Regions from separate parts of the Herbidospora sp. RD11066 genome, predicted to be linked through region 2. Evidence: riboswitches for the same ligand, from Rfam matches in the RefSeq annotation. Region 2 holds a riboswitch; the other holds the start of a gene.
The links. Region 2 has a riboswitch for glycine ahead of gcvP (aminomethyl-transferring glycine dehydrogenase). Riboswitches for the same ligand answer to the same signal wherever they lie in the genome.

Region 1: another riboswitch for glycine. It lies ahead of gcvT (glycine cleavage system aminomethyltransferase GcvT); the one in region 2 lies ahead of gcvP (aminomethyl-transferring glycine dehydrogenase).

The regions. Positions count from the first base shown of each region.
Region 1 is NZ_BAAGDO010000004.1:611,564-627,312, forward strand. Features, by position in the region: gene ACYQ78_RS19580 (helix-turn-helix domain-containing protein) at 1-794, opposite strand, end outside; gene ACYQ78_RS19585 (hypothetical protein) at 874-1,149, opposite strand; tRNA gene ACYQ78_RS19590 (tRNA-Leu) at 1,910-1,983, opposite strand; gene bcp (thioredoxin-dependent thiol peroxidase) at 2,021-2,491, opposite strand; gene ACYQ78_RS19600 (DUF3618 domain-containing protein) at 2,608-2,955, shown strand; gene ACYQ78_RS19605 (amino acid deaminase/aldolase) at 3,151-4,308, opposite strand; gene ACYQ78_RS19610 (DUF6286 domain-containing protein) at 4,405-4,992, shown strand; gene ACYQ78_RS19615 (hypothetical protein) at 5,005-5,496, shown strand; gene ACYQ78_RS19620 (hypothetical protein) at 5,422-6,714, opposite strand; gene ACYQ78_RS19625 (L-serine ammonia-lyase) at 6,898-8,274, opposite strand; gene gcvH (glycine cleavage system protein GcvH) at 8,285-8,674, opposite strand; gene gcvT (glycine cleavage system aminomethyltransferase GcvT) at 8,671-9,747, opposite strand; glycine riboswitch at 9,781-9,875, opposite strand; glycine riboswitch at 9,876-9,973, opposite strand; gene ACYQ78_RS19640 (gamma-glutamyl-gamma-aminobutyrate hydrolase family protein) at 9,990-10,691, opposite strand; gene ACYQ78_RS19645 (3-oxoacyl-ACP reductase) at 10,688-11,452, opposite strand; gene ACYQ78_RS19650 (aldehyde dehydrogenase family protein) at 11,460-12,797, opposite strand; gene ACYQ78_RS19655 (glutamine synthetase family protein) at 12,794-14,137, opposite strand; gene ACYQ78_RS19660 (FadR/GntR family transcriptional regulator) at 14,176-14,925, shown strand; gene ACYQ78_RS19665 (hypothetical protein) at 14,966-15,697, shown strand.
Region 2 is NZ_BAAGDO010000002.1:248,364-264,112, reverse strand. Features, by position in the region: gene ACYQ78_RS07645 (SDR family oxidoreductase) at 1-147, shown strand, start outside; gene ACYQ78_RS07640 (VOC family protein) at 176-952, opposite strand; gene ACYQ78_RS07635 (hypothetical protein) at 1,105-1,506, opposite strand; gene ACYQ78_RS07630 (TetR/AcrR family transcriptional regulator C-terminal domain-containing protein) at 1,590-2,156, shown strand; gene ACYQ78_RS07625 (DUF5999 family protein) at 2,438-2,638, shown strand; gene ACYQ78_RS07620 (alpha/beta hydrolase family protein) at 2,658-3,248, opposite strand; gene ACYQ78_RS07615 (hypothetical protein) at 3,343-3,681, shown strand; gene ACYQ78_RS07610 (hypothetical protein) at 3,740-4,228, opposite strand; gene gcvP (aminomethyl-transferring glycine dehydrogenase) at 4,359-7,199, opposite strand; glycine riboswitch at 7,236-7,337, opposite strand; glycine riboswitch at 7,338-7,433, opposite strand; gene ACYQ78_RS07600 (MerR family transcriptional regulator) at 7,474-8,094, opposite strand; gene ACYQ78_RS07595 (bifunctional nuclease family protein) at 8,241-8,711, opposite strand; gene ftsR (transcriptional regulator FtsR) at 8,797-9,450, opposite strand; gene ACYQ78_RS07585 (FHA domain-containing protein) at 9,453-9,983, opposite strand; gene ACYQ78_RS07580 (sugar phosphate nucleotidyltransferase) at 10,169-12,673, opposite strand; gene ACYQ78_RS07575 (CDP-alcohol phosphatidyltransferase family protein) at 12,690-13,259, opposite strand; gene ACYQ78_RS07570 (response regulator) at 13,270-13,956, opposite strand; gene ACYQ78_RS07565 (sensor histidine kinase) at 13,953-15,551, opposite strand; gene ACYQ78_RS07560 (class I SAM-dependent methyltransferase) at 15,668-15,749, shown strand, end outside.

The sequences.
Region 1 (15,749 bases), on a different contig from region 2:
CCGTAGACGGCCTGCGACTGCAAAAGTCTGAAGATCCGCAGGTACGTGTCGATCTCCCCGGGACTCTTGGTGCGGTAGCCGCCGGTCCAGTGCTCACTGCGCACCAGCGACTCGTCGTAGATGTAGAACCCCTCCCCGGGCCAGAGGGTGCGGAGACGGCCGAGAGGGACGATGCCCAGCGCGACGTTCGCGAAGCCGGAGGCGCGCTCGATGTAGTCGAGTTGATCCAGCATCACCGCGACCCCGCCCCGCTGGGCGTAGAGCGCCCCCGCCTCGACGACGAACGAGAACGTGCACTTGCCCGACTCGAGAACGCGCAAGCGGTTCAGCCGCCCCTCGACGGCCTCCTCGACGTCGTCCGCCAGGCCGTGGAACCGGGACACGTCCTCGATGACGGCCCGGGTGTACCCCCGCCTCTGCAGGAAGCCGGGAATGGTCTGCGGCTCGTAGGCGCGGATCAGCCTGGTCTGTTCGTAGAGGGGCCTGAGCCGCTCGCTCTGCTGGTTGAGCCCGGCCCGCATAGCCTGCCGGTGCTCCTCCCACATCTGGTCGATCTGCCGGTGCGCGGCGATCAGCTCGGAGACCTGGTCTTCCGCGTCGCACGCGCGACACCACACCCGGATGTCGGCTTCGGTGGGATTCTGCCGCCCCAGTTCGATCCGGGAGATCTTGGAATCACGCATTCCCGATCGGGCCGAGAGCTGACGGCCGTTGAGCTCGGCGTCCAGACGCAGGGCGCGAAGCCGCTGCCCGAACGCCTTGCGCGCGGCCAATACCTGGTCTTGTCCGGACAACGTGGGACGCCGTCAGGCGGGCCGGCAGCGGTGCCGCGTGACCGCCCAGAGGGCTCCGCGGCCGATGCCGTTGACCAGGTCAGCGGGTGCCTTGGGGGAGATCAACTCCATAGTGCTCCCTCACGTACTTCCGGACGAACACGTTCACGGTCCGTTCGGAGAGCTCTCCGAACGTCTCATCTTCTCCGAGGCCGACGAGCTGAGCGCCCACCCCGGGACCGCGCTTCTTGACCTGGACGAGCCAGGAGCCCCGATTCGTCTGGTAGAACGTCTCGCACTCGTTGTCCTGGTTGGACTCGGGGTCCTTGCAGTAGAAGGTAAGAGAAAGATCGTCATCGTCGCCGTGGGATTGCACGAGATTTCGACCCTCCTGGTCTTGGCGGCAATCCCCAAGAGTCACTTAGTGTGAGTGCACAGTCAAGATTCGTGATCTCACGAATGGCCGGGCAATGAGCGGCTCGACGGATTTCCGGCGGGGATTTGGCACTAAATGCGCTCCGATTTGCGCTCTATATCCCATTTAATGGGGTACGGCATGGTGCCCAAGTGGCTGCCGGGCCATTCTCCCCTCGGGAAGAAAGTTGGAGCGATGAGCCCCTCCAAGAATCCCGCCGAGGCCCTGCAAAGCGGGAGCCATAGCGAACGAAGGCTTCGACGTACGAAGCGAGAGGGGCCGAACGAAGCAAGGCCGTGCCTGGGGGCCCTTCGTGAAGGAGTGAAGTGACCCGGAGCGGAGCGGCGCCGGGGCGCGACAGCGGCTAGCGGGAGCGCGAGGGGGCGCAAGCCCTCTCGTGTCGGGGGTCGTCCCTGCGTGCTCCAAGTGGACCAATTGGGCACTTGTTAGCCGCATACTCCTCACGGCCAACATCCTTAGCCGAGGAGTACACCGGCCCTCCTGAGGGTCGGTTCGTAGACCAAGTGGCGAGCGAAGCGAGAGCGGTCCGAGCGGAGCGAGGCCTTGCCTGGGAGCGCGAGGGGCGGAGCGCCTTCGCAAGGAGCGTAGCGACCCGGAGCGGAGCGACGTCGGGGCGCGACAGCGACCAAGGGGAGCGCGAGGGGGCGATCAGCCCCTTCGCAGCGGGGGGTTCGGGGGGTCGTCCCCCCGAGTGAACCAGTGGGGTTGGCGGGACTCGAACCCGCGCTGGCATGATCCTAAGTCATGTGCCTCTGCCAATTGGGCTACAACCCCGATGAGCGGAAGTGATCCTACCTCCCGCCCTGAGGCATCAGGAAACCCCGAGTTCCTTCAGCAGCCGGGCCACGTGTCCCGTCGCCTTCACGTTGTAGAGCGCCTTCTCGATCTTCCCGTCTCCGTCGATGACGAAGGTCGACCTGATCACGCCCATGATGGTCTTGCCGTAGTTCTGCTTCTCGCCGTAGGCGCTGTAGGCCTTGTGGACCTCCAGGCTCTCGTCCGAGAGCAGCGGAAAAGTCAGGCCGTCGCGTTCGGCGAACTGGCGGAGCTTGGCCGGCTTGTCCTTGGAGACGCCGAGGACGGTGAAGCCGTGGCCGGCCAGGGAGCCGAGGTTGTCGCGGAAGTCGCAGGCCTGCTTGGTGCAGCCTGGAGTCATCGCCGCTGGGTAGAAGTAGAGGACGACGCGCTTGCCGTGGAGCGAGTCAAGCGACACCTCGTCGCCGTCGGCGCTGGTCAGGGTGAAACCAGGAGCTGCGTCGCCGGGTTCGAGTCGCTGGGTCATGTCGCCTCCGTTGCGGTCCGTCTCGACGCGAACAAACTACCGGTTCGGCCGCTGCGGGTTGCGCGGTCCGCACCTGGCAGACTTGATCGAACACACCCTGTGACAGGAGGCGACCAATGGCCGACACCGATCCGGACACGCTTGAGGGGCGCATTGAGCGCACGCGCGCCGAACTGGCCAAGACGGTCGATGCCATCGCCGACCGGGTGAGCCCGAAGAAGGTCGCCGGTCGCAGTGTGGCCAAGATGAAGTCGCAGGTCAAGGCGCAGACCGAGCATGTCGTGTCGACCATAGGGGACATGGTGGGCAACCCGGCCGCCCAGTCTCCCAACGGCCACCGCCCGGCCGAGGAGCCCTGGGACGACGACTATCCGGCGACCCCGATCGCCCCGGTGCTGATCGGCATCGGCGCCGTCGTCGCGATCGGCGCCCTCATCGTGATCATGCGGCGCCGCAAGCGCTGAAAATGTCGTGACCCCGGGTCGGGAGGCGTCGATGACGACCCGATCGGGGCCGGGCTGATCCGAAAGTGATCCTTCCGGATGACCGTCACGCTCCCAAAGGAGGCCCTGTGCACACAGCGCATCGCCCCTTCCGGAGCTTGGCGCCGGATGCAAGTGGCCGGCCAAGGTGCGAGCCTGTCCAGTGGGCGGGCCGTTCTACAGGAACGTCTGGCCCTCGCCGCGATAGGTCGGGGCCTCTCCCGTCACGCGGTCGCCTTCGACCAGGTGCAGGGTGCTGAAGCGTTCGCAGAGTTCGCCGGCCTTCGCGTGGCGGAACCACACGCGGTCGCCGATCTCGAGGTCGCCGGCGGCCTCGCCGTGGAGGGGTGTCTGGACCTCGCCGCCGCCCTCGTCGCGGTTGTAGCGCAGCCCCTCCGGCAGGTAAGGGACGGGGACGCGTCCCGGTCCCGCGCCGGAGGCCGGATAGCCGCCGCCCAGGACCGTCACGACCCCCCGGGCGGGGCGGCGGACGACGGGCAGGGCGTAGAGGGCCGCGGGGCGGCCGGTGAAGTTGCTGTACCGGTCGAACAGGGCCGGATGGTAGAAGCCCGAACCGGCGGTCACTTCGGTGATCGCGTCTTCCCGGGTGGTCGTCTCGATGCTTCCGGTGCCGCCGCCGTTGACGAATTCCAGGTCGGCCACCTCTCTCACCGCTTTCACGATCGCGGCCCGGCGGTCGGTCAGTTCGCGGCGGGAGCGGCGTTGCATGAGGCGGACCGCCATGCCGTACAGGCCGGGGATGCGGTCGCCCAGGCCGGCGATCTGGCTCTCGTAGGCCATCAGGCCGACCAGGTGCAGCGCCGGGTTCTCGCCGATCAGGAGGGCGAGGTCGGCGGCCTGTGCGGGGGTGCGTACCGGCGAGCGAAGCACACCCGCCCGGAAGGCGCCCACGACGTAGGCCGCGCAGACGTCCAGGCAGACCCGAAGCGGATAACGGCCGGTCAGCAGGGGGAACTGCTCCGCGGAGTCGACCATCAGGGTGATCTCGCGGGCGGCCCGCTCGTCGGAGGCCAGTGAGGCGATGGCGGCGCGGTCGGTGGTCGGGTAGGCCACCAGGATGTCGCGGAATCCGTGCGAGACCAGCCACAGCGCCTCGGGCAGGGTGAAGGCCATGACGCCCTGATATCCGGGCAGGTCGAGCACGCGCCGGAGCACCTCGCGGGAGCGGATCGACTTCGAGGCCACCCTGATCGGCTTGCCCGCCGCCCGTTCGGCCATCGACCGGGCGTTGGCCGTCATCGCGTCGAGGTCGACGATGGCCAGGGGCGGGTCGAGGTGGGAGGTGGCCCGGTCGTATCGCTGCCGGTCGCTCATGCGCAGCACTTTACCTGGCAAAACCCGTCACAAGATCGAGTCATTCGGGCCCGCCGCGCTGATCACGGCGGCCGGGCCGTGTATCCCTGGGTGACCATGAGCGCGGTAGACGAGATCCGGACGACCAAGGACCGCCGCCGCGCCCGCCGTCGCACGGCCATGCGCGCCCTGCGGCCGGGACGAACCCCGGCGGGCGCGGGCGTGGCCGGGGCGCTGCTGGTGCTGGGCACGGCCGTGGTCGGTGAGATGGTGAGCGCCTTCGCCGGATGGCCGACCGGCTGGTCGGGGCTGCCCGGCCTGCTCGACCTGGCGTGGGGTGAGCCGCTGGTCGCCCTGACGGGGTCGCTGATGGTGGTGAGCGGGACCGCGCTCGTCCTTCTGGCGATGGTCCCGGGGCGGCCCCGGCTGGTGCCGCTGGAGGTGTCCGACGACGCCCTCGTCATGGGGCTGACCCGGGCGGGGCTCAAGCGGACCCTGGTGGCGGCGGCGATGGCGGTGCCGGGGGTCGACCTGGCCTTCGTCCGGCTGCGGCGGGGGCAGATCGAGGTGACCGTCCTGACCAAGGGGAACCGGACCGGTGAGCTGCTCAAAGAGGTCGGCGCCGCCGTCGGCGACCGCCTTTCCGGGCTGGGTGTGTACGGCCGCAACGAGGTCGTCGTGCGACTGCGGCGCAAGAACATCTGAGGGAGGGTCTGCATGCAGCCCGTGCTGCGTACTCCGATCGGTGATCGTGTCGGGCTGGCGGTCGTCGGCTTCGTGCTGGTGACCGGGGGGAACTATGTGCTGTTCGCGTCGGACGCGCGGGCGACGTACAAGATCGGGGAGTTGGCGGCCTTCACGGCCCAGCCCTGGGCGCGGTCGGTCGCGGCGGCGCTCGTGGTGCTGCTCGTGTTCGTCACCGCGCGGTGGCTGATCTGCTCGATGGGGGTCGGGCAGGACGGCGTGCGCCACGGCTACGGCACCGCGACGCTGGCCATCGCGCTCAAGGACCTGCCCGGGGTCGACAAGATCAGTGTGCGGGCCGTGGGGGAGGAGAAGCTCCGGGTCTCGGTACGCTGCCTCCCCGGCGCCCCCCTCGACGAGATCGTCTCCCGGGTCGACACCGAGGCGGTGTCACGCGTGCGCGGCGCGGCGGGCCGGGACGGGCTCTTTCCTGTCCTCGTCACGCTGCACGTTCGTCGTGGGTGACCGCCAGCCGACCGCGCACGCCGCGGCCAGGCAGGCGAGGGGGACGACCGGGACGACGTACCGGTGATCGAAGGCGGCGACCAGCGGGGGCACGAGCAGCAGGGTGAGTGCGAAGCCCAGCGGGAGCAGCGTCGCCACCCGGAACCGGATGATCATCACCAGGAACGTGAAGACGAGGATCGCCGCCAGGAGCGGGCCGCGCAGGTAGACCTGCTCCTGGTAGGCGCGGGTCCACGAGGCGAACGGCTCGACGACCTCGGTGTCGGCCCGGCTGCCCTGATACTCCTTCATCAGCTCCGGCGCCGACCGCCCGGCCGAGGCGAGCTTGTCGCTGAGCGGTTTCACGAAGTCGGGGAACCGGTAGGCGCTCTGGGTGCCCGGTGACGGGTAGACCACACGGTCCCACCGGAAGGCCCACATCGCGTCGCCGAAACCGGTCATCAGGAAGTCGAGCGGCTGGCTCCTCAGCGCCAGCATGGTGAACTCCGACGCCAGTTCGTCGCGCTGCTTGCCGGTCTTCATGATGGGCGAGGCCGGGTCCCAGATGTAGGCGGGGGCGGCCAGCCGGGGGCCGATGTCGGGGCACAGCACCTTCAGGTGCTCCGGCGGGTCCATCCGGCCGCAGTCGGCGAAGGTCATGGTCCGCGACCAGAGCCACACGCTGCTGCTGCCCATGCCGTAGCTGCCGTAGGTCGCGTTGAACCAGAAGGCGTAGCCGCCCACCGCGACCCCGGCCACGGCCACGCCCGCCAGCACCCGCTGCCAGCCCGCCCGCGCGATCAGCAGCCACACCGCCGCCACGGCGATCAGCGGCAGCCCGACCGTGCGCGTCATCGCCGACAAAGCCAGCAGCAGGAAACCGGCGCCCACCAGGAACCAGCTGCGCGGGTTGAGCAGGATGAGGGTCGTGCCGGCCATCACGAGGAACGTGAACAGCAGGTCGGCCATCACGAGGTGTTCGAGCTGGATCTGGTACGCGTCCAGCAGGATCGGCGCCGTCGCCAGGCCCGCCGCCCAGGGCGGGAGGAAGGTGCGTTTGCGCAGGATGACGTACACGCAGATCGCGATGCCCAGCCCGAGCAGGTGCTGCACGGTGATGAGGGCGACGACCGAATGGAACGGCGCGAGGAACACCGAATAGCCGGAGGGCCGCGACTCCAGGGGACGCATGTCCAGGGCCGAACTCAGGTAGGAGAACGAGTCGGCCCAGAACCACAACGCGGGACGATATCCGAGGCTTGAGATGACCCGGACGGTGATCCCCGACACAAGGAAGACGAGGAAGACCCAATGGGTCCGGAGAAATCTGCCTGCGGGAATGATGTCCACCGCCTTTCAGGTGGACATTTCAGCACTGTCGGGGTTTCACCGCCAGTCCCCATGGGAACACCCAGCACTTTCTCAGCACTCGATGACGTTCACCGCAAGGCCCCCACGACTCGTCTCCTTGTACTTGTCGTGCATGTCGCGGCCGGTGTCGCGCATCGTCTTGATCGCCTTGTCGAGTGACACGAAGTGCCTCCCGTCGCCGCGGAGCGCGATGCGGGCCGCCGCGATGGCCTTCACCGACGCCACGGCGTTGCGCTCGATGCACGGGATCTGCACCAGCCCGCCGATCGGGTCGCAGGTCAGCCCCAGGTTGTGCTCGATGCCGATCTCGGCGGCGTTCTCCACCTGTTCGGGGGTGCCGCCCAGGACCTCGGTCAGCCCGGCCGCCGCCATCGAGCAGGCCGACCCCACCTCGCCCTGGCAGCCGACCTCGGCGCCCGAGATCGACGCGTTCTCCTTGAACAGCACGCCGACCGCGCCCGCCGTGAGCAGGAACCGCACCACGGCGTCGTCGTCGGCGCCCGGCATGAACCGCGTGTAGTAGGAGATGACGGCCGGGATGATGCCCGCCGCGCCGTTGGTGGGCGCGGTCACGATGCGGCCGCCCGCGGCGTTCTCCTCGTTGACGGCCAGCGCGAACAGCGTCACCCAGTCCATCGCCTGGAGCGGGTCGCGTTCGGCCGGTTCGCTCTGGAGCTGACGCTGGAGCTGGTGGGCGCGGCGGCGCACCTTCAGCCCGCCCGGCAGCACGCCCTCGCGGGAGGAGCCGCGCCGCACGCATTCGTCCATGACGCGCCACAGGTCGACCAGGCGTGACTTGATCTCGGCCTCGGTGCGGCCGAAGGCCTTCTCGTTGGCCATCATCAGGCCGGAGATCGACAGGCCGGTCTCGGCGCACTGCGCCAGCAGCTCGTTCGCCGTCAGGAACGGGTGGGGGAGCGGGGTGTCGTCGGGTTTGATGCGGTCGGCGCCGGTGGCGTTCTCGTCGACGACGAAGCCGCCGCCGACCGAGTAGTAGATCTTCTCTCTCAGGACGTCGCCCGCCTCGCCCCACGCCGTGAAGCGCATGCCGTTGGGGTGGCCGGGGAGCGAGATCTTGCGTTCGAAGACGAGGTCGTCGCCGACCACGAACGGGACCACCCGCTGCCCCATCAGGGACACCGTGCCCGCCGCGCGCATCGCGGCCAGCATGCCCTCGACCGCGTCGACGTCGACGAGCTCGGGCTTCTCACCCGACAGGCCCAGCAGCACGGCCTTGTCGCTGCCGTGACCCTTGCCGGTCAGGCCGAGCGAGCCGTAGAGGATGACCTGGACCTTCGCGGTCTTCTCGAGGAGACCGTTGTGGAGCAGGCCGCGCGCGAACTTGTGCGCGGCGGCCATCGGGCCGCCCGTGTGGGAGCTGGACGGCCCGATGCCGACCTTGAAAAGGTCGAAGACGCTGATCGCCATCAGAGGGGGATCATGACTCTGCGGCGGTGAGGGTGGCGTACTCCTCGCTGGTGAGCAGGTCTTCGGGGGTGCCCTCGACGCGGATGCGGAACAGCCAGCCGTCGCCGTAGGGGTCGCTGTTCACCAGGGACGGGTCGTCGACCACGCTCTGGTTGATCTCCACGATCTCGCCGCCCGCGGGGGCGTAGATGTCGCTGACCGACTTGGTCGACTCGACCTCGCCGACCGCGTCGCCCGCCTCGATCCGCGCCCCGGCCTCCGGAAGCTGGACGAAGACCACGTCACCCAGCGACTCGGCGGCGTAGGCGGTGATTCCGACGGTGACGGTCAGACCGTCGTCCAGCCCGGCGACCCACTCGTGCTCCTTGGTGTAGCTGAGCTCGTCGGGAATGCTGCTCACTTCTTCCTCCTGTAGAAAGGCAGGTCAACGACGTCGACCGGTTCGTGGGAGCCGCGGATGTCCACGGCTGCGGGGGTGGCGTCCACCTCGACGTAGGCCATCGCGATCGGGCGGCCGATCGACGGCGAGGGGGCGCCGCTCGTCACCTCGCCGATGGGGGTGCCCTCGGCGTCGACGACGGCGAAACCGTGGCGGGGCACCCGCCGGCCCCGCATCACCAGGCCGACCAGGCGCTTGTCCGGCTGTACGCCGGACAGCGCCGTCCTGCCGACGAAGTCGCCCTGCTTGTCGAAGCGGACGACCCGGGCCAGACCGGCGTCGGCGGGGGTGGTGGCCGAGGTGAGCTCGTTGCCGTACAGCGGCATTCCGGCCTCGAGACGGAGCGTGTCGCGGGCGGAGAGGCCCGCGGGGACCAGGCCGTGGTCGCGGCCCGCCTCCATGAGCGCGTGCCAGAGCGGCACCGCGTCGCCGGCGCTCACGAATAGCTCGAAGCCGTCTTCGCCGGTGTAGCCGGTGCGGGCGATCAGCGCCTCGACGCCCGCGACGGTGCCGGGGAGACCGGTGTAGTACTTCAGCCCGGCGAGGTCGGCGTCGGTCAGCTTGGCCAGGATCTCCGGGGAGTTCGGGCCCTGGATCGCCAGCAGCGCGTAGGAGTCGGAGCGGTCGTCGACCACGGCGTCGTGGTTCTTGGCGCGGTCGGTGAGTTCGGCCGCCACTTTGAGGTAGTTGGACGCGTTCGCGCACACCATGAACTCGTCGGCGGCCAGCCGGTAGACGATCAGGTCGTCGACGATGCCGCCGCCCGGCTCGCACATCATCGTGTAGCGGGCCCTACCCGGCTCCAGGCCGCCCAGGTTGCCGACCAGCGCGAAGTCGAGCGCGTCGGCGGCGCCGGGACCGGTCACGTGGATCTCGCCCATGTGGGACAGGTCGAACAGCCCCGCGGTGGTGCGGACTGCGGTGTGCTCGGCCGACTCACTGCCGTAGCGCAGCGGCATCAGCCAGCCGGCGAAGTCGGTCAGGGTCGCGCCGAGGCTCTTGTGCACCTCGTGCAGCGGGGTCGGTCGGGACATGAAGCGCACCTCGAATAAGGTCGGATGTCAGCATCCTCCCCCTCTGTCATGGGTGCCTGAGAGCTTCGCCCGAGTTTTGCCGGACTTTCACCTTCGGCGAGGCCACAGGCCTGCTTTCCAGAGGACACCTCGCCCGCACGGTCCTTTGCCTTGAGAGGTTCGCGGGGAGGGCTTGCTCCTTCAGGGGCCCTGGCCGGATGCCAGGGCACTCTCCCGCGCGGGATCACCGGTGTGCGGTCAGCCTAGCCGCCCCTCACCGCCGGGCGGAACCCGGCGCGGGTGACGAACGACCCGAAGACCGGCGCCTCCTCGTCGGCCTCCGGATGCCACTGGACCGCCCAGACCGTCTCGTCGAGCATGACCGCCTCGATCGTGCCGTCGTCGGCGCGGGCGGTGACCGTCAGGCCGGGCGCCAGGTGGTCGATGGCCTGGTGGTGGTAGTGGGCGGGGGTGATCTCTTCGGCGTCGTAGAGCCGCCGCAATGGTCCGGAAAGACGTACCGGAACCCTGCCGTAGACCCCCGGAGCCGGAGAGTGGCGGTCGGTGCCGCACACGTCGGGCAGGTGCTGGATCAGCGTGCCGCCCAGGGCGACGTTGAGCACCTGGAGGCCCCGGCAGATGCCGAGGATCGGGAGCCGTTGCGCCAGGGCGGCCTTGACCAGCGAGAACTCGGCGTCGTCGCGGAAGTCGCGGATGTAGCCGGTTCTCGGGTGCTGGACGCCGCCGTACCGGCCGGGGTCGATGTCGCCGCCCCCGGCCACGATCAGGCCGTCGAGACGGCCGGCGAGCTCGCCCGGGTCACCGGTGGGCGGCAGGATCACCGGCTGCCCACCGGCCCGTTCGACGTGCCTCACGTAGTCCCACGGCAGCAGCGCCGCGGTCGTGTCCCAGACCGTGAACTGTGCTTTTTCGGCGTAACACGTGATGCCGATGACCGGTCTCACAGGGGCGTCACGTAGGCGCCGGAGATGCCGCCGTCGACCAAAAACTCGGCGGCGGTGATGAACGACGCGTCGTCGGAGGCCAGGAACGCCACGGCGGCGGCGATCTCCTCGGCCCGCGCGAACCTGCCGAGCGGCACGTGCACCAGGCGGCGCTGGGCGCGCTCGGGGTCCTTGGCGAACAGCTCGCGCAGCAGCGGGGTGTCGACCGGGCCGGGGCACAGGGCGTTGACGCGGATGCCCTCGCGGGCGAACTGCACGCCCAGCTCACGCGTCATCGCCAGCACGCCGCCCTTGGACGCGGTGTAGGAGATCTGCGAGGTCGCCGACCCCATGACCGCCACGAACGAGGCGGTGTTGATGATCGAGCCCTTGCCCTGCCGCTGCATGTAGGGCAGCACGTGCTTGCAGCACAGGTAGACGCTGGTGAGGTTGACCTCCTGGACGCGGCGCCAGGCGTCCATGCCGGTGGTCAGGATCGAGTCGTCGTCGGCGGGGGAGATCCCGGCGTTGTTGAACGCGATGTCGACGCTGCCGAACTCGTCGTAGGCGGTCTGGAACATCCGGACGACGTCGTCTTCCTCGGCCACGTTGGCCTTGACGAAGATCCCGCCGACCTCCTCGGCGGCGCGCCGTCCGGCCTCCTCGTCGAGGTCGGCGAGCACGAGTTTGGCGCCCTCTTCGGCGAATCTGCGCGCGGTCGCCATTCCGATGCCCCCGGCGGCGCCGGTGATCACGGCGACCCGGTCCTGCAAGCGTTGCATGTGCTTCCTACTCCGTTGCGATGAAGACGTTCTTGGTCTCGGTGAAGGCGGTCAGCGCGTCGGGGCCCAGTTCGCGGCCCAGGCCCGACTGCTTGAAGCCGCCGAAGGGCGTCCAGTAGCGGACCGACGAATGGGAGTTGACGCTGAGGTTCCCGGCCTCGACCCCGCGGGCGACCCGCAGGGCCCTGCCGACGTCGCGGGTCCAGATCGAGCCGGACAGGCCGTAGGGGGTGTCGTTGGCTTTTTCCAGAGCGTCCGCCTCGTCGTCGAAGGCGACGACGGAGACGACCGGGCCGAAGACCTCTTCGCGGTAGGCGGGGTCGTCGGCGCCAATGAGGACGGTCGGCGGGAACCAGTAGCCGGGGCCTTCGGGGCAACTGCCCTGGAAGTAGGGGTCCGACACGTAGGACCGGACTCTGGCCAGGTGTTCGGCGCTGACCAGCGGGCCCATCTGGGTGTCTTCACTGTTCGGGTCGCCGGTGCGGATGGCCTGCACGGCCTCGGTGAGTTTCGCGAGGAACTCGTCGTGGACGGAACGCTCCACCAGGATCCGGGACCGCGCGCAGCAGTCCTGGCCACTGTTGTCGAACACGGCCATCGGGGCTGACGCGGCGGCTTTCTCGAGATCGGAGTCGGCGAAGACGATGTTCGCGGACTTGCCGCCCAGCTCCAGCGTCACCCGCTTGACCTGCTGCGCGGCCTTCGCCGCGATCAGCTTGCCGACCTCGGTCGACCCGGTGAACACGATCTTGGCGACGTCGGGATGCTCGACCAGGCGGGCACCCGCGACCTCCCCCGCGCCGGGCAGGACCTGGAGCACGCCCTCGGGCAGACCGGCCGCCAGAGCCAGTTCGGCCAGCTTCAGCGCGGACATCGGGGTCCACTCGGCGGGCTTCACGATGACGGTGTTGCCCGCCGCGAGCGCCGGGGCGGCGCCCCACATCATGATCACCATGGGGAAGTTCCACGGCACGATGATCCCGACCACGCCCAGCGGTTCCTGGAACGTGACGTCGATGCCGCCGGCGACCGGGATCTGCTTGCCGTGGTTGCGCTCGGGCGCCCCCGAGTAGAAGTTCAGCACGTCGCGGACGTTGCCGGCCTCCCAGCGGGCGTTGCCGACGGTGTGCCCGGCGTTGGCGATCTCGAGCTGCGCGAGCTCTTCGCCGTGCTCCTCGACCAGCGCCGCGAAGCGCCGCAGCAGCCGCGCCCGCTCGCCGGGCGCGACCTCCTTCCAGGTCCTGTACGCCTTGCGCGCGTTCTCCACGGCTCTGTCGACCTCGGCGGGGTCGGCGAGTTCGATATCGGCCAGGATCTGCTCCGTGGCCGGGTTGATGATCTTCACAGCCGTTCGAACCCCCGATAGAGCTCCCAGTCGGTGACGGCCGCGTCGAAGGCGGCCAGTTCGACTCGGGCGTTGTTCGCGTAGTGGTCGACGACCTCGTCGCCGAAGGCGTCCCTGGCGAGCGTAGAGCCCTCGAACAGCGCGAGCGCGTCACGCAGCGTCGACGGGACCGTGTCGGCGCCCGAGGCGTAGGCGTTGCCGGTGAACGCGTCTTCCAGCGGGAGTTCGTCGTCGATGCCCTTCAGGCCTGCGGCGATGAGGGCGGAGACGGCCAGATAGGGGTTCACGTCGCCGCCGGGCACCCGGTTCTCGATGCGCAGCGAGTTGCCGTGGCCGACCAGGCGCAGCGAGCAGGTGCGGTTGTCCACGCCCCACTTGACCGCCGTGGGCGCGAACGAACCGGCCACATAGCGCTTGTAGGAGTTGATGTTGGGTGCGTACAGGAGAGTGAACTCGCGCATCGCGCGGAGCTGACCGGCGATGAAGTGCTCGCCGGTCTTCGAGAGGCCGTGGGGGCCGTCGCCGGCCATGACAGGCCTGCCGTCGTCGTCGCGCAGCGAGATGTGGACGTGGCAGGAGTTGCCCTCGCGCTGGTTCGGCTTGGCCATGAACGTGAGGGACATGCCCTCCTCGGCCGCGATCTCCTTGGCGCCGTTCTTGTAGATCGAGTGGTTGTCGCAGGTGGTGAGGGCGTCGGTGTACTTGAAAGCGATCTCGTGTTGGCCAAGGTTGCACTCACCCTTGGCCGACTCCACGTACAGACCGGCGCCCTCCATGCTGAGACGGATGCGGCGCAGCAGCGGTTCCACCCGGGCGGTGCCGAGCAGTGAGTAGTCGACGTTGTAGAGGTTGCCGGGTTCGAGGTTCCGGTAGCCGGTCTTCCAGCCCTCTTCGTAGCTGGTGCGGTAGACGCAGAACTCCAGCTCGGTGCCGACGAAGGCGGTCCAGCCGCGTTCGGCCAGCCGGTCGGTCTGTTTCCTGAGGATCTGCCGGGGGCTGGCGACGACGTCGGAGCCGTTCTCCCAGACCAGGTCGGCCAGCACGAGGGCGGTGCCCTCCTGCCACGGGACCCGGCGCAGCGTGGCCAGGTCGGGCTTCATCACGAAGTCGCCGTAGCCGTGCTCCCACGACGACATCGCGTAGCCGCCGACCGTGTTCATCTCCACATCCACCGCGAGCAGGTAGTTGCAGCCCTCGGCGGCGTGGTGGAGCACCTCGTCGAGGAAGTGCCGCGCCGACAGCCGTTTGCCCTGAAGCCGCCCCTGCATGTCCGTCACCGCGAGCAGCACGGTGTCGATGCGCCCCGACTGCACCTCTGCCCTGAGTTCGTCGACTGTCAGCACACTCGCCTCACCTTCTACGGTATGAAAAAATACCAATGAAGTGCCTAGATGGGGAGGGTGAGGTGAAGGAAACGCAACTCGGATCGTTACTGCGTCCGGTCCGGGCCGGGAACGCGTTCGAGGAGACGGTCGAACGCCTGCTCCAGGTCGTCAAACTGGGTGTCGTCCCGCACGGCGAGCGGCTGCCGCCCGAGCGTGATCTGGCCGTCCACCTGGGCATCAGCCGGGTCACCCTGCGCGAGGCGATCCGCTCGCTCCAGGAGGCGGGCTATCTCGACGTGCGCCGGGGGCGCTACGGCGGCGCGTTCGTGACCTACCGGCCGCCCGACCCCGGAGGCGGCGATCTGGCCGAGGCGGTCAACCAGATGGGCGCCGGCGACCTGGCCGACGCGCTGACCTACCGGATGGCCATCGAGTGCGGGGCCGCGCAGATCCTGGCGACCACGACCCTCGACTCGACGCAGCGGGCGATGCTGCTGCGCCGCCTGTCCGACGTCAACGAGGCCGCCCCCGCCGACTACCGCCGTCTCGACACCGCGTTCCACTTGTCGATCGCGGAGCTGACCGGGTCGCCGCTGCTCGCCGCCGCGTGCGCCGACGCCCGGCTGCGCGTCACCGACCTGCTGAACGCGATCCCCGTGCTCGGCCCGAACATCGCCCACGCGGGTGCGCAGCACCAGGCGATCGTGTCGGCGATCCTCGCGGGCGACCCCGACGGGGCGTCACGCGCGGTGGCCGAACACCTCGAGGGCACCGCCGCGCTTTTGCGCGGGTTCCTGGCCTGAACAGCTCACCTGGGTAGAGTCGCCACCGGGGGCGGTGACCATGGGTGAGCTTTTCCAGCGGGCGGTGGTCGACACCCATCGGCTGCCGCTGTTCTGCTTCTTCGTCGCGCTGATCGTGACGTTCGTGTTCACGCGCATCAACGTGCGGCTGATCCGGGCCGAGGTCCGGTGGTGGTTCAGGAACGTCAACGTGGGCGACACCCACGTCCACCACGTGGTGTTCGGCGTGATCCTGATGATGGCCAGCGGCGTGGCCGCGCTGATCGTCGGCCCGGGGGCCGAGGGCTGGCACGCGCTCACCGCCGCCCTGTTCGGCGTCGGTTCAGGCCTCGTCCTGGACGAGTTCGCGCTGCTGCTGCACCTGCGCGACGTCTACTGGGCCGAAGAGGGCCGCACCTCCGTCGACGCCGTGTTCGTCGCCATCGCCGTGACGGCGTTGCTGCTCCTGGGCGCCCGGCCGCTGGGCTGGGACGACACCGACGAGGACTTCCAGGCGGCCGTCTTCTTCCTCGTGCTCAACCTCGTCTTCGCCGTCGTCACGCTGCTCAAGGGGAAGATCTGGTCGGGTCTGCTCGGGGTCTTCGTGCCTGTTTTCGGGTACGTCGGCGCGGTCCGCCTGGCCCGTCCCGGCTCGCCCTGGGCGCACTGGTTCTATGGCAGCAAGCCCGCGAAGCTGGCCAAGTCGCTGCGGCGGGAGGAACGGTGGCGGCGGCCGGTCATCAAGGCCAAGATCGCCGTCCAGGAGTTCGTGTCCGGGCGTCACATGAGTTAGATCGCGGATCTGGCGGGCAGTCCGGAATGCCATGGGACTCTCCGCGAAACTC
Region 2 (15,749 bases):
GCCGAGACCGTCTACCAGGCGGTGACCGACGGCACCGACCGGCTCCGCTACACCGCGGGGCCGTACGCGGCCGACCTGATCGCCACCCGCGCCGCCACCGACGACGCGACCTTCATCGGCGGCGTCAAGCTCCAGTTCGGACTCTGACCCGCTCGCAACCGGCTCCGGCAGACCGCTATGAGGTCAGTTCGATGAGGGACAGGACCGCGCCCGCCGGGTCGGCCACGACCGCCGCCCAGCCGGTGGGCAGGTCGAACGGCGGGACCTGGACCGTCCCGCCCAGGTCGGCCACGACGCGGCAGGACTCCTCGCAGTCGGCCACCGCGAAGTAGACCATCCAGTGGGGTGGGATCTCCGGGGGCCAGGAGTCGGTCATCTCGACCATTCCGGCAACCGTGGTCTTCGACCGTTTCAGGTCGAACTCGGTGTAGCTGCCGCTGCCGCTCAGGAAGGGCGCCCGGCGGCCGTTCCAGCCGAAGACCCTGCCGTAGAAGGCCGAAGCCTCGTCGGCGTCGCGGGCTGCGAGTTCCGTCCAGCAGAAGGCACCCGGAACCCCGCGCGCGCCCGCACCTTCAAGCGCCACGGGCTCCCATAACGCGAACTCGGCCCCCGAAGGGTCGGCCAGGATGCTGCGCCAGCCCTGTTCGCGGCCCTCGTCGTAGATCCGCTCGGGGCCGGTGAGGACCTGGGCTCCGGCGTCGTCGGCGCGGCGGGTCGACTCGTCGATGTCGTCGGCCGCGATGTGGACCAGCCAGGCCGGCCCGCCGGGACGGGCGGGGCCCAGCCCGGCGACCGGCTCGCCGCGCAGGAGCGCCGTGGAGGCGCTGCGCCCGCGCGGCTCGAAATCCCAGCCGAACACGCCGTGGTAGAACTGCTCGCTGAGCGCGAGATCGGCCGTGCCGACCTCGACCCAGCACGGCCGGCCCGCCGCGTATCTCACCCGTCCGGGCATCTCTCCGGCCTCCCTGACCCCAAGGTAATCCTTAGACGGCGCAGCGTGCCGGTGCGTTGACGCCCCGGATATTCCCGGTAGGTATTTCTTAACCAAGCGTCCATGCGCCGACGCGACCGCCGGGCCGCGTCAGGCGCACTTCTTCACCCGGATCAGCGGGCCGCGGCGGGCACCGGACGCGGCAGGCGGACGATACCGCTCAGCCGGTTCTCCTCGCGGAGGGTGCGCAGCTTGCTCACCTCGGTGGTCCACTTGGCGCCGTCGGGGGTCGCCCGGCCCTTGCGGCGGCGGATGCGGTCGTCGTAGGCCTTCACGCCGAAGACCGCCCGCTGCGCCGCCTCGGCGGCCCGCAGAGCGGCGGTGAGCGCCTGGTCGTAGCCGATCCCGGCCTCGCGCAGCTCGGCCTCGGAGGCACCGGCGGCCCGGCGGGCGCGCAGGTTTGCCTCCGCCTGGCGGGCCTTGTCGAGCAGGTCACCGTAGCTCTTGGAGATCTCCTGGTCGGCGTGGAACCTGACCTCCGCCTCCCGGCTCACCCGCGGACGGAAAAACGCCATCGTCAACCCCTCAGTCCTGATTGAAACGCACTGGTCGACAGCGTAGACCCTCCCCTGTCCGGCCGGGATGGCAGGATGATCGCATGCCTGCCAAGCGCCCTCCCACACCGCTCTCGCGCGAACGCATCATCGACGCCGCCCTCCACATCGCCGACGGGCAGGGCCTGCGCCGATTGACCATGCGACGGCTGGGCGACGCGCTCCAGGTCGAGGCGATGGCGATCTACCACCACCTCCCTCGGGGCAAGGAGGCGCTGATGGACGCGCTGGCGGAACACGTGACGGCCGTCCAGGTCGAGCCGAGGGAGGCCTCCTGGCAGGAGATCGCCCGCGACTGGGCGCGCGCCGCGCGGGCCGCCCTGATGGAGCATCCCGGGGTGTTGTCGCTGGCGCTGACCAAACCCCCGAAGGGCATGGCCCTGCTGGCCATGTCGAGTCAGGTCGAACAGCTGAGAGACGCCGGTCTCGGCCGGCCCCAGGAGGCGGTGCAGACTCTGCGCGCCTACGTCTACGGGGCGGTCGCGGTCGAGATGCAGGCCTCCGGCTGGGCCGATCCCGACGCCGAGGTGGAGAAGGCGCGGGTGGCCACGGGCGACGCCGATTTCGAGCGCGGATTGACGGCGGTGCTCACCGGTTTGGAGAGCTCGTAACGGCTCGTTTACCGAAGTGACGGCGTGTCGCGCTTGGGGTGTTATCGTGCATCGGGCACCCTTGTGTCGTAGGTCACACACATGATCACACCCCCCTACCAGGGTGTGGGCGAAATCGTCCGAACGGGCTATGTCCTTGTGGAGTGACCTGGCGCACACTGGTGTAGGCCAACACGTGGTGTAGGCCAATTTGCGTCAACTAAACCCCATACCGCTCGTCCCCCACTTCGCTGGGCGGATCCACGTCACGAGCGACAAGAGAAAGACACGGAGCCCCGGCGATGTGCCCTCATGAGCCCTGCTGTCCTCACGCGGAAGCGCAGGACCGCGAAGCCGCCCGCACAGTGGCGGCCCACCCCGAACAAGGGTGGAGCCTCCTCTGCAACGGCGTCGTCCTCTTCGAGGACACCGGCGAACTGCTCCCCAACGGCGCGATCATCGCTCCGCACCGGCCGACCGACATGGCCATCACCGCCGCCTGACGCGGCGACTCACGGGGGATCACCGGCGCGCCAGCAGCCAGCGCGCCACCTCCGCCCCGATCAGGGCGGGGTTCTTACGGAGATCATGATTCTCTCCGGGTAGCACGACCAGCCGTTCCGCGTCCGCCTCATCAGGCACCCCGAACGGATCACGGTCACCGTTGATCACCAGTACCCCCGCCCCCGCGCCGCGCAGTTCGGCGACCCGTGACTTCTCCGGGTGACCGGGCGGATGCAGAGGAAACGCCAGCGCCACCACCCCGACGGCACCCACGTCCTTGGCTGTACGGCAGGTGACGCGCGCCCCGTTGCTCCGCCCCCCTTGGGCGATCGGCAGTCCCGGAAAGCGCTCCTTGATCGCCGTGGCGATGGCGATCCAGCTCTCGTCCTGCCGGACCGCCGACCCCGGCGCCCGCGCCCCCCTGAGGCGGAACGGCTGGGTGATCCGGGCGACGGCGATGTTCTCCCCCACGCACGCGTCGCGCACCGCGAGCAGGTCGGGCGCGTCCACTCCCCCGGCCGAGCCGTGGGTCAGCAGCAGCACCATGCCCGCCCGGCCCGGGTCGTCGATCTCCGCCCGACCCGGCCCGTGAGGTGTGTCGATCTCCATAACCGCACGTTATCGCGGGTCCCTCCACCGCATGACCGAGGTGTCATCCGAATGGATGATGACGCCTCGGAGGGGGTGTGCCAGATTTGGGGACGTGCCTGACACATCTCTTCCGCATGAAGACCTGCGCGCCACCCTGGCGGCCCGCCGCGACCTGGGCCCGGCCTACGAAGACGCCCTGGTCGACTCGTTCATCGAGAAACTCGACAACGAGATCACCGCGCGCGTCCAGGCCGAGGTGGCCCGGCGAGGGGACGTCAAGCCCCCCAAGCCCGACAACAGCCACATCCCCATCGCCCTGGGCTCCCTCGGCATCGGCATCCCGCTGACCGCCATCGCCGCCTCCCAGGCGGGCAGCTTCGGCCTGCTCCTGGCCTGGGGCGGCATCGTCCTGGTCAACATGGCCGCAGCCATCCGCCGCAAGCGCAACTAGGTTCCGCGCCACCCGGCGCCGACGGCGATCCGCCTCGGCGCCATTTCCCGTTGCGGGGCTACGCCCGGCCTCGGCGCATTTCCACCTGGGCGGCCAAGTCGGCGTCCTCGTGGTCGAGGCCGTAGGTCCAGACCGTTTCCGCGTCGGCGTCCCGCCCGCGCAGCGGCAGGGTGCGGGCCAGCAGCTCGATCGCCAGGGCGGCCGTGTCGGCGTCCGGGCCCGCTTCGACCGCGACCTCGAACTCGGCGCAGGCCATCTCCAGGTGGGCGATGCCCAGCAGGACACGGAGCCGTGCGGCGTCGGCGACGCCCGGGACGGCCAGGGCCTGGAGCAGGAGGTCGGCCGCCTCGGCGGGGGCGTTCTCCTCCAGCAGGATCTGGGCCATGCGCTCGGCCGTGACCGACAGGCCGACCGCGGCGCTGGCCTGGTCGGGGGCCGCCGTGTCGGCGGCGAGCGTCGCGAAGATCGCCGCCGCGGCGTCGAGGTCCCCGGCGTCATAGAGGCGCCGGGCCTCGTCGATCTGCCGTCCGGAGTCGATGGCCGTCATCTCGGGGGGCCTCCAGGGAACCGGGCCGAAAGGGATTGCGAAGATCCTAACGACCGGGTCCCCCATTAGGCGGCAGACATGCGGAAGGTGATGGGTTTCTGTCTCCCCCTTCAGGGAAGGGTCAGCCGGTTCAGTCCTCGTAGGCCGAAAGAGGCGGGCAGGCGCAGACCAGGTTGCGGTCGCCGTAAGCCTGGTCGATGCGCCGGACCGGCACCCAGTACTTCTGGTCGCGCAGCGAGGCCACCGGGTAGGCCGCCTCGGTCCGGGTGTACGGGTGGTCCCACTCGTCGGCCGTCAGCACGTCGGCCGTGTGGGGGGCGTTGCGCAGCGGGTTGTCCTTGGCGTCGTACAGGCCCGAAGCGACCTTGGAGATCTCCCCGCGCACCGCGATCATGGCGTCGGCGAAGCGGTCGAGTTCGGCCAGGTCCTCCGACTCGGTGGGCTCGATCATCAGCGTCCCGGCCACGGGGAAGGACATGGTCGGGGCGTGGAAGCCGTAGTCGATCAGGCGCTTGGCGACGTCGTCGACGGTCACCCCCGTTTCGCGGGTGATGGCGCGCAGGTCGATGATGCACTCGTGGGCGACCAGGCCCTCGCGCCCGGTGTAGAGGACGGGGTAGTGCGGGGCGAGCCGCCGGGCCAGGTAGTTGGCCGACAGGATCGCCTGCTCGGTCGCGGCCTTGAGGCCGTCGGCGCCCATCATCCGCACGTACGCCCACGAGATCGGCAGGATGCCCGCCGATCCGAACGGCGCGGCCGAGACCGGGCCGACGACGCCGCGTCCCGGGAGGAACGGGGCCAGGTGGGCCTTGACCGCGACCGGGCCGACGCCGGGGCCGCCGCCGCCGTGCGGGATGCAGAAGGTCTTGTGCAGGTTCAGGTGGGACACGTCGGCGCCGAACTCGCCCAGTTTGGCCAGGCCGACGAGGGCGTTGAGGTTGGCGCCGTCGACGTAGACCTGCCCGCCGGCCTCGTGGACCTTCGCGCACAGGTCGACGATGGTCTGCTCGTAGACGCCGTGGGTCGACGGGTAGGTGACCATGATCGCCGCCAGCCGGTCGGCGTGCTTGGCGATCTTGGCGTCGAGGTCGGCCATGTCGACGTTGCCGTCGGCGTCACAGGCGACCACGACGACCCGCATGCCCGCCATGACGGCGGAGGCGGCGTTGGTGCCGTGGGCCGACGACGGGATCAGGCAGACGTCGCGCTCGTGGTCGCCCCCGGCACGGTGGTAGGCCCTGATGGCCAGCAGGCCGGCGAACTCGCCCTGCGACCCGGCGTTGGGCTGGATGGAGACGGCGTCGTAGCCGGTCACCTCGGCCAGCCAGTCTTCCAGGCTGAGGATCAGGTCGGTGTAGCCGTCGGTCTGCTCGGCGGGCGCGAACGGGTGGATCGACGCGAACTCGGGCCAGGTGATCGGCTCCATCTCGGTGGTCGCGTTGAGCTTCATCGTGCACGACCCGAGCGGGATCATCGACCGGTCGAGCGCGATGTCCTTGTCCTGGAGCCTGCGCAGGTAGCGCAGCATCGCCGTCTCCGACCGGTAGTCGTGGAAGACGGGGTGGGTCAGGTAGCCGGTGGTCCGCTGGAGGCCCTGGGGCAGCGCGTCGTCGGTGGAGATGTCGAGATCGTCCACGGAGGGGCCGTCGACGCCGAAGGCCGTCCAGACGGCGCTCAGGTGCGCGGAGGTGGTTTTCTCGTCACAGGCCACCGCGATGTGGTCGTCGCCGTCCTCGCGGACGTTGACGCCGAGGTCCCGGGCCGCCGCCGCGACCGCGGCCGCGCGGCCCGGCACGCGGGCGGTCACGGTGTCGAAGAACTCGTCGTGGACGACCTCGACGCCCCCCGCGCGCAGCCCCGCGGCCAGCACGGCGGCGTGCCGGTGGGCCCGCAGGGCGATCCGGCGCAGGCCCTCGGGGCCGTGGTAGACGGCGTACATCGACGCGATCACCGCCAGCAGGACCTGGGCGGTGCAGATGTTGCTGGTCGCCTTCTCGCGGCGGATGTGCTGCTCGCGGGTCTGGAGCGCCAGCCGGTAGGCGGGGCGGCCGTCGGCGTCGATCGACACGCCGACCAGGCGTCCGGGCATCTGCCGCTGGAGGCCCTCACGTACCGACATGTAGGCGGCGTGCGGACCGCCGAACCCGAGCGGGACGCCGAAGCGCTGCGACGATCCGACCGCGATGTCGGCCCCGAGGGTGCCGGGCGCCTCCAGCACGGTCAGCGCGAGCAGGTCGGCCGCCACGGTCACGACCGCCCCGGCCGCCTTGGCGCTCGCGGCCAGCGCCCGGAAGTCGGCCACCCGGCCCGAGGCCCCCGGATACTGCACCAGGATCCCGAAACATTCGGGCAGCTCACCGGTGTAGTCGGACTCGACGAGGGTGATGCCGAGCGGCTCGGCGCGGGTGGCGAGCACCGCCTTGGTCTGCGGGAGCGCGTCGGCGTCGACCACGAACACGTCGGCCTTGACCTTGGAGGCCCGGCGGGCCAGCGTCATCGCCTCGGCGGCGGCGGTGGCCTCGTCCAGGAGGGAGGCGCCGGCGACGTCGAGGCCGGTCAGGTCGCTGACCACGGTCTGGAAGTTGAGCAGCGCCTCCAGGCGCCCCTGCGAGATCTCCGGCTGGTACGGCGTGTAGGCCGTGTACCACCCCGGGTTCTCCAGCACGTTGCGCAGGATCACGCCCGGCGTGATCGTGTCGTGGTAGCCCAGGCCGATCATCGAGGTCAGCACGGTGTTGCGGGCGGCCAGCGCGCGCAGTTCGGCGAGCGTCTCGGGCTCGGACAGCGCGGGCGGCAGGGCGAGGGCCCCGGCGGTGCGGATCGAGTCGGGGACCGCCACGGCGACCAGGTCGGCGACGGTCTCGTAGCCGACGGCCTCCAGCATGCGGGCCTGGGCGGCGTCGGAAGGACCGATGTGGCGGGTGGCGAACGGCGGGGCGTCCAGGTCACGGAGCGGTGTGCGGTCGGTCATGACAGGGAACTCCAGGGCAGGCGAGACCGGGCGGTCTCCCCCTCTGTCATGGAACCTGAGAGCTTCACCGGACGACGACGGCCGGTTTTCCCCTTCGGTGAGGCGCCGCCTGGACGGCGGACCTGCTTTTCAGAGCTGCCTCGCCTGGCGGTACGGGTGCCTGAGAGATTCCGGGGAGGTTTGCTCCTTCGGCGCCCCATTCAGTGCAGATGGGGACTCTCCCGCGCAGGGTCGATGGCTACAACCACCTTACCCGTACCCCTGAGCTGGGGTCTCAACCGGTCTTCCGAGCCCTCCGCCGCTGGGCCAGTTCATCGGAGGGGTGGTCGGCCTCGTCACTGTCGGGGCCGACCGCGAGTTCCCCCGGCAGCTCCGCGAGTGATCCCTCGACCTCGCGCCAGACCCGGCCGAGGGCGATGCCGAAGACCCCCTGCCCTCCTTGGAGGAGGTCGATGACCTCGTCGGCGGAGGTGCACTCGTAGACGCTCACGCCGTCGCTCATGAGGGTGATCTGGGCGAGGTCGTTGACCCCGCGGTCGCGCAGGTGCTGGACGGCGGTGCGGATCTGCTGGAGGGAGACCCCGGTGTCGAGGAGCCGTTTGACGACCTTGAGCACCAGGATGTCGCGGAAGCTGTAGAGCCGCTGGGATCCGGAGCCCTGGGCGGGCCGGATCGTCGGCTGCACCAGGTCGGTGCGCGCCCAGTAGTCGAGCTGGCGGTAGGTGATCCCGGCGGCGGAACACGCCGTGGGACCGCGGTAGCCGATGTCGTCACGCACCGCCGCGGGCCGCTCGTCGAACAGCAGGCCCTGCTCACCGGCGCGCTCCCGCGCCGACTCACGCTGAACCGCGTCGTGCTGGTCGGCTTTGTTACCCTCGCCGCTGCTGACCGCCACTGCGGACCTCCGGCTTTCTCTCATCCCACGGTCTGATCTGGGGGTACGCGAACTACAACCGTGGATTCACTTGCACCGTAGGACTGGGGAAAGGCACAGTCAACGACCGCCCCCGGCGCGTCGTGAAGGTGAGATAACCCCTCAACTCAACCCGCACGGCCGAAATCCTCGGGGCTGATGTTGTCCAGGAACTCCCGGAACTTCTCGACCTCGTCCTCCTGGTCATCGGCCATGCTGACGCCGTTCTCCCGCATCACGTCTTCGCTGGCGAAGATCAACGCGTCGGTCCGGAGGGCCAGGGCGATGGAGTCGGAAGGACGTGCGCTTACCTCTACGCCGTTGGAGAACACCAGGTCGGCGTAGAAGATGCCGTCACGCAACGCGACGATGTTGACGCGTTCGAGTGAGACCTTGAGCGCGCCCAGCACGTTGCGGAAAAGATCATGGGTCAGCGGTCGGGGCGGTGGCTCGTCCGCCTGGGCGAGCGCGATCGCCGTCGCCTCGGTCATCCCAATCCATATCGGCAGGTAGCGGTCGCCGTTCGCCTCCTTGAGAAGGACGATCGGCTGGTTCGAGGGCATCTCCACCCGGACCCCCACGAACTCCATCTGCAACACAGGCGCTCACTCTCCGGGATGCGGCATTTCACCAGGTATTCAACTCACCAGGCATTCAACGTAACACCCACGCGCCGGACCCGCGTCAACGGCCGAGTGAGCCGCGGACGGCCCCTTCCAGCAGCGCGGCGTGGATACGTAATAACAACCCGGTGATCTCCCGTGCCGATTCCCCGGCATGGTCGATGGCCCCCGGGGCCCGGCGGCGCAGCAAAGGTGCGACGGCCTGCTCGACCAGGCCCGCCTCGCGTTCGGCGGCGGCCTTGACCGTGCGCAGGTGCCGGGCGTGCAGGCCGAAGGAGGCCAGCGCGCCCACGCTGCGGGCGATCTCGAGGGACGCCTCGTCGTAGAACCGGGCCGTCGAGGTGATCAGGCCGTAGTCTTCGAGCTCGGCCAGCGTCTCCTCGTCGATCTCGGCCGCGGCCAGCAGCTCTTCCCTGCTGAGCCGCACGGCCACCGGCTCGCTGTCGACCCCCCGTGGGCGCGACGACTCGTCGAGCTGGGTCTTGATCACGCGCAGCGGCAGGTAACGATCGCGCTGGGCGGTCAGGATGAACCGCAGCCGCTCCACGTCGCCCGGGGTGAACTTGCGGTAGCCGGAGGGGCTGCGCTCGGGCTCGATGAGCCCTTCGCCCTCCAGAAACCGGATCTTGGAGATCGTGACGTCGGGGAACTCGCCCTGAAGCTGGGCGAGCACCTCCCCGATGCTCATGAAGGCCCTGGCCGCCTCGGCGCCCATGATCAGCCCCGGGTCAGGAACACCAGCCGGAACTTCCCGATCTGCACCTCGTCCCCCCCCGCGAGGGGGAACTCCTCGATGCGCTCCCGGTTCACGTAGGTGCCGTTGAGGCTGCCGACGTCACGGGCGGTGAACTGGCCGCCGCGCCGGTAGAACTCGGCGTGCCGCCGCGACACGGTGACGTCGTCGAGGAAGATGTCGCTCTCGGGGTGCCGGCCGGCCGTCGTGAGGTCGCTGTCGAGCAGGAACCGGCTGCCGGCGTTGGGGCCGCGCATCACGACGAGGAGGGCGGTGCCGGGCGGCAGCTGCTCGATCGCGGAACGGTCCGGAAGCAGGCCTTGGCCGGTCGCCTCCTCGATGGCCTCAAGGGAGATCGTCGAGGTGTTGTCGGGGACGAAGCCCTGACCCGTCGAATAGGGGTTGGGAGGAGCCTGGGTGTGTGCCGGTGGGCTCAGCGGCGAACCGCATCGCGAACAGAAACGGGCATCCTCGGGGTTGGGGTGACCGCACTGCGTGCAGTAGACGCTGGGCATCGAACGGCTCGGCCTCTCTCACGACTAGCTCAAACTTGCGAATGCCGAAACTTACGCTGATCAGGCACATAGGTCAAGGCAGACGCGCCGGACAATGGCCACCCAACGCTATCGTCAGGCACCGGCCACGGTCCATGGCGCCACACCAACCACATGTGATCACCGTTTCGGGTCAGGCTATCGTTTCATGCCGAACCGGCGGCCCGCTCGACCACGTCGGCCCATCGTTCGAGAAGCGACTGCGCGGTGTCCATGTCGTGACCCTCGGCCCACAGGTGGGTGACGGCTTCCGACGGGTCGGGCAGCACCAGCGCCCAGCTACCGTCTTCACCGACGACGCGCACGCCGTCGGTGGTGTCGATGCGGTCGCCCTCGGCGGCCTCGACGACCGAGCGCATGACCGCGCCCTTGTGGGCCCACGGGGTGGGGACGGTGCGGCGCAGGAGCTTGGTCTCGGGGATGCGGGCGTCGATCTGGCTGAGCGACAGGCGGGTGCGGGCGACCAGGCCGAGCAGCCGCAGGAAGACGGCCAGGCCGTCGACCGTGGGGCCGAACTCGGGCACGATGAAGCCGCCCCGGCCGTCGCAGGCGAACACCATTTCCGGGTGGCGCGAGGCGGTGGTGAGGGCGTCGGTGCTGGTGGCCGTCCAGTCGACGTGGACGCCGTGGAAGCGGCAGACCATCTCGGCGACGCGGGTCGTGGTCACCGGCAGGGCGACGCGGCCGCCCCGGCGTTCGGCGGCGACCAGGTCGAGCACTACCAGAAGGGCCCGCTCCTCACTGATGAGCTGGCCCTTCTCGTCGACGAGGGAGACCCGCTCCCCCACCGGATCGAAACGGACTCCGAAGGCGGCCCGCGAGGAGGCCACGAGCTCGGCGAGCCGTTGCAGGTCACGGCGGCGTTCGGCGAAGGTCTCGGTGGGTGAGGCGTCGTCGAGCCGGTTGTTCACTGTGAGAACCCCCACACCGACGCGGCCGAGCAGGCTGGGCAGCACCAGCGAGGCGGTGCCGCCGGCGCAGTCGACGACGACCTTCATCTCGGCGTCCTTCACGCCGGTCATGTCGACGCAGCGGACCAGGTCGCGCGAGTAGGTGTCGAGGGCGCGGGCCGGGAAGGACAGTTCGGCGATCTCGCCGGGGAAGGCGCGGCGGTATTCCTGGCGGGAGAAGACGCGTTCCAATTTGCGCTGCGCGGCCTGGGAGAGGTCGGCACCCGTTTCGTCCATGAAGACGATGTCGACGCTCTGGGGGTCGCCCGCCGTCGTGCGCAGGGCGATGCCGCCCTTCACGGTCTCGCGGGAGGTGTGGAAGCGGGCCACCGGCATGGCGGCGGCCTCGAGGTCGACCACGTTGATGGCGCTGGCGTTGAGGGCGCTGATGACGGCGCGCTTGAGGGCGCGGGCGGCCCGGGAGCCGTCGCGGCTGGTGACGACGGTGTCGCCCTTGCTGAGGGTCGTGGCGTAGGCGCTGGCCAGGCGTACACACAACTCGGGGGTGATCTCGACGTTGACCAGGCCGCTGACGCCCCTCGGGCCGAACAGGCTGCGCTGGCCCCGGGACTCCCAGATGACGCTGGTGTTGACGACGGCGCCGGCCTCGACGGTCTTGAAGGGGTAGATCTTGACGCCGCTGGAGACGTAGGCCTCGGCCTCGATGACGCACTCGTCGCCGACGACGGCGTTCTCCTCGATGCGGGCCGCCGCCATGACGTCGGTGTTCTTGCCGACCACGCAGCCGCGCAGGTTGGCCGCCGGGCCGACGTAGACGTTGTCGTGGACGACCGCGCGGTGCAGGAACGCCCCCTCTTTGACGACGGCGTTGCTGCCGAGCACGGTGTACTCGCGCAGTTCGGCGCCAGCCTCGACCTTGGCGTAGTCGCCGATGAACAGGGGGCCCTTGAGCACCGCCTCGGGGTCGACGGAGGCGCCCTCGGCGGCCCACACGCCGGGCGAGAGCTCGAACGCGTCGAAGTCGATCTTGACGCGGCCCTCCAGCACGTCGGCCTGGGCCTTCAGATAGCTCTCGTGGGTGCCGACGTCCTCCCAGTAGCCGTCGGCGACGTAGCCGAACAGCCGCTCGCCGCGCTCCAGCAGCTTGGGGAACACATCGGACGACCAGTCGACCGACCGGCCCGCCGGCACCTCGTCGAGGACGGCCGGTTCCATGATGTAGATGCCGGTGTTGACGGTGTCGGAGAAGACCTGGCCCCAGGTGGGCTTCTCGAGGAAGCGCTGGATGCGGCCGTGGTCGTCGACGATGATGATGCCGAACTCCAGCGGGTTGGGCACCCGCTTGAGGCCGATGGTGACCAGCGCCCGGTGCTCGCGGTGGAACCGGAGCATGTCGGTCAGGTCGATGTCGGTGAGGGCGTCGCCCGAGATGACCAGGAAGCGGTCTTCCCGCAGCCGGTCGGCGGCGTTCTTGACGCTCCCCGCGGTGCCGAGGGGGCTCTCCTCGGTGGCGTAGTGGAGGGTCATGCCGAGCTCGTCGCCGTCGCCGAAGTAGTTGCGGATCAGCGCGGCCAGGAACTGGACGGTCACGACGGTCTCGGTGTAGCCGTGGCGCTTGAGCAGCCGGAGCACGTGTTCCATGATCGGCCGGTTGATCACGGGGAGGAGGGGTTTGGGCTGGTTGGCGGTCATCGGCCGCAGCCTGGTTCCTTCCCCGCCCGCCATCACCACGGCCTTCACGGGATGATCACCCTCTTCAGGAAACGCGTGCGAGCTGCCGCACCTGCACCACGTAAAGCACCCCTGCCCACCAGTACAGACCCGTACCCCAGATGACGAACGCCCACCCGAAAATCGCCGAGATCTCCGCATACCACCCTTGGTGGGCGGCCAGGAAGAGCAGCGGGAAGGCGTACATGAGGTTGGCGGTGGCGGCCTTGCCCAGGAAGTGGACGGGCAGGGCGTAGCCGTAGCCCATGCGGCGCAGGAACGGCACGGTGAACAGCAGCAGGACGTCGCGGCCGATGACCAGCGCGGCCAGCCACCACGGGATGATGTCGCGCAGCACCAGGCCCGCGAGGGTGGCCAGGATGTAGAGGCGGTCGGCCGCCGGGTCGATGAGGCGGCCGAGCTTGCTCGTCTGGTTCCAGGCGCGGGCGAGCTTGCCGTCGAGCCAGTCGGAGAAGCCCGCCACCATCAGCAGGGCGATGGCCCAGCCGTCGGCCTTCGGGCCGAGGATCAGCCACAGGAAGACCGGGACGCCGAGCAGACGCAGGAAGCTCAGCAGGTTGGGGATCGTCCAGATCCGGTCTTCGCCGGTAGTCACGACCCCGACCCTACATGCGCGGCGGTTGCGCGAAGCCGTCCGCCGGGCGGAAGTCGGGGCCGACCAGGCCGAGGCGGTGGGCGACCACGGCGACCTGGGTGCGGTTGCGCAGCCGCAGCTTCTCCATGAGCGCCGCGACGTGGGTCTTCACCGTGGTCACGCCGACGTGCAGCCGGGCGGCGATCTCCTGGTTCGACAGGCCGGTGCCGACCAGGGTGAGCACCTGCGTCTCGCGGTCGGTCAGGAACGAGGGACGCTCGGGCGCGCGCTGGTCTTCGGCGGCTAGGGCGCGGGCGACCACGCGGCGCAGCACCGAGGGGGCCAGGAGCTGCTCGCCGTGGGCGGCACGGCGGACGGCGTCGACCATGCGGTCGGGCGGGTCGTCCTTGACCAGGAAGCCCATCGCGCCGGCCCGCAGCGCGGCGTACACGTTCTCGTCCTCGGCGAAGGTGGTCAGCACGACCACGCGGGCCGACGGGTGGGCGGCCAGGATGCGGCGGGTGGCCTCCAGGCCGTCGACGCGCGGCATCCGCAGGTCCATCAGGACGACGTCGGGCCGTTCGCGTTCCACGACCCGCACCGCGTCGACGCCGTCGGCGGCCTCGCCGCAGACCGCCACGTCTCCGGCGGCCTCCAGCATCATGCGCACCCCGGCCCGGACCAGCGCCTGGTCGTCGGCGACCACGACGCGGATCATCGGGCCACCACCCCGAAGGTGGCCACCAGGCGCCAGCCGCCGTCGGGCAGCGGACCGGCGGTCAGCCGTCCGCCGAGGGCGCGCGCGCGTTCGCGCATGCCGGCCACACCGTGCCCCGACGACGGCAGCTCCATCGGAGCCGTACCCGGGGTGTTGCGGATCTCTACGACGAGCTCCTTCTCATCGGCCGTGACGCTCACCGTCGCCCGGCTTCCCTCTCCCGCGTGCTTGAGCACGTTGGTCAGTCCCTCTTGGACGATCCGGGCCGCCGACGCGCGGGCCACCAGCGCGGCGCGGGCGGTCTCGGGGGCGATCTCCAGGACCACCTCGATCCCGGCGGCGGTCACCCGGGCGGCGGCGTCGCGCATGACCTCGTCGGGGTCGGCCACCGGCAGGGTCGCGCCGGAGATCCCGCCGGGCCCGGGGTCGCGCAGCACCGCCAGCAGGCCGCGCAGGTCGTCGAGGACCTGGTGGCCGGTGTCGCGGATGTCGGCCAGCGCCTCGGCGGCCGGTCCGCCCGCCCCGGCGTACTGGGCCGCGCCCGCCCGCAGCACCATCGCGCCCACGTGGTGGGCGACGATGTCGTGGACCTCGCGGGCGATCCGCTCGCGTTCGGCCAGCCGGTCGCTGCGGGCCCGTTCGGCCCGCAGCTCCTCTTCTCTTCTCGCGGCTGTACGCCGTGCGCCCACATAGGCCCCGATCGCGGCCGGAGCCACCACCATGGTCGCGACGACCCCGTAGGTCAGCCCGGTGACGTCGCTCCGGGAGTCGATCACGGTGGCCAGGGTGACCCCGCAGGTCAGCAGGTATCCGGCGCCCAGCCAGCGCCAGGTGGCCTGGCTGGCGAACACGGCCAGCGCCACGAACAGCACGACCCGGAGGCTGTCGGCGACCGGCGGCACCAGGTTGTCGGCCACCAGCACGAGCGCGCTCTCGAACAGCAGCACCGCCCCGGGCAGCCACCGGATCGCCCCCAGCGCCAGCCCCGACAGCACCGCCAGCAGGCCGACGCCGCCGACCCGCAGGTCGTGGCCGTCCCAGTAGGACCAGGTGCCGAGGACGGCGTAGGCGACTCCCCCGGCGGCGAACAGCACGTCGAGCAGCGGCGCGGCCTCCTCGCCCCGGTCGCGGCGGTCGGCCGCGCCCTGGAGATAGCGCCCGATGAGGACCGGCAGCAGCACGATGCCGACGACGTAGTACCAGTAGTTCCTGGTGAAGGCGACGCCCGGATCGGCCAGGTTGACCGCGGTGGCCAGGCACGCGGCGACGGCGGCGACGGCCGTCCAGGCCAGGGTGCGCCGGCGGGCGACCACGCCGACCACTATCGGCAGCAGGATCTGCACGCCGTCGACCAGCCCCGACCCCACGTTGTCGAACACGAGGAGCAGCCCGGCGAGCGCGAACGCGACCGCGATCGGCCGGTGGCGCAGGAACGCCAGCGGCAGGCCGGTGCAGACCGCGATCAGCATCACCTGGTAGCCGTGCGGGGTCGGCGCGCCCGTCCACGACTCGCTCGCGAGCACCGACAGCGCGGCACCGGAGGCGGCCAGGACGAGGTCCGGCCACCAGGTGACGCGCCACCGGAGGTATGACATGAATGCACGGTAGCGGCCCAAATGGGCAGCGGATCCCGTCTCGCCTCCGCCAAGTGGCCGGTCACTCGGCCGGTAGGACGGCACGCTCACCCCCCTCGGCCGCCTAGGTTCCAGGTATGGCCAACGAATCAGCCCTCTTCTTCGGGCAGTTCCTGCGCTCCCCCGCCTCCGTCGGCGCCATCGCCCCCAGTTCCCGGC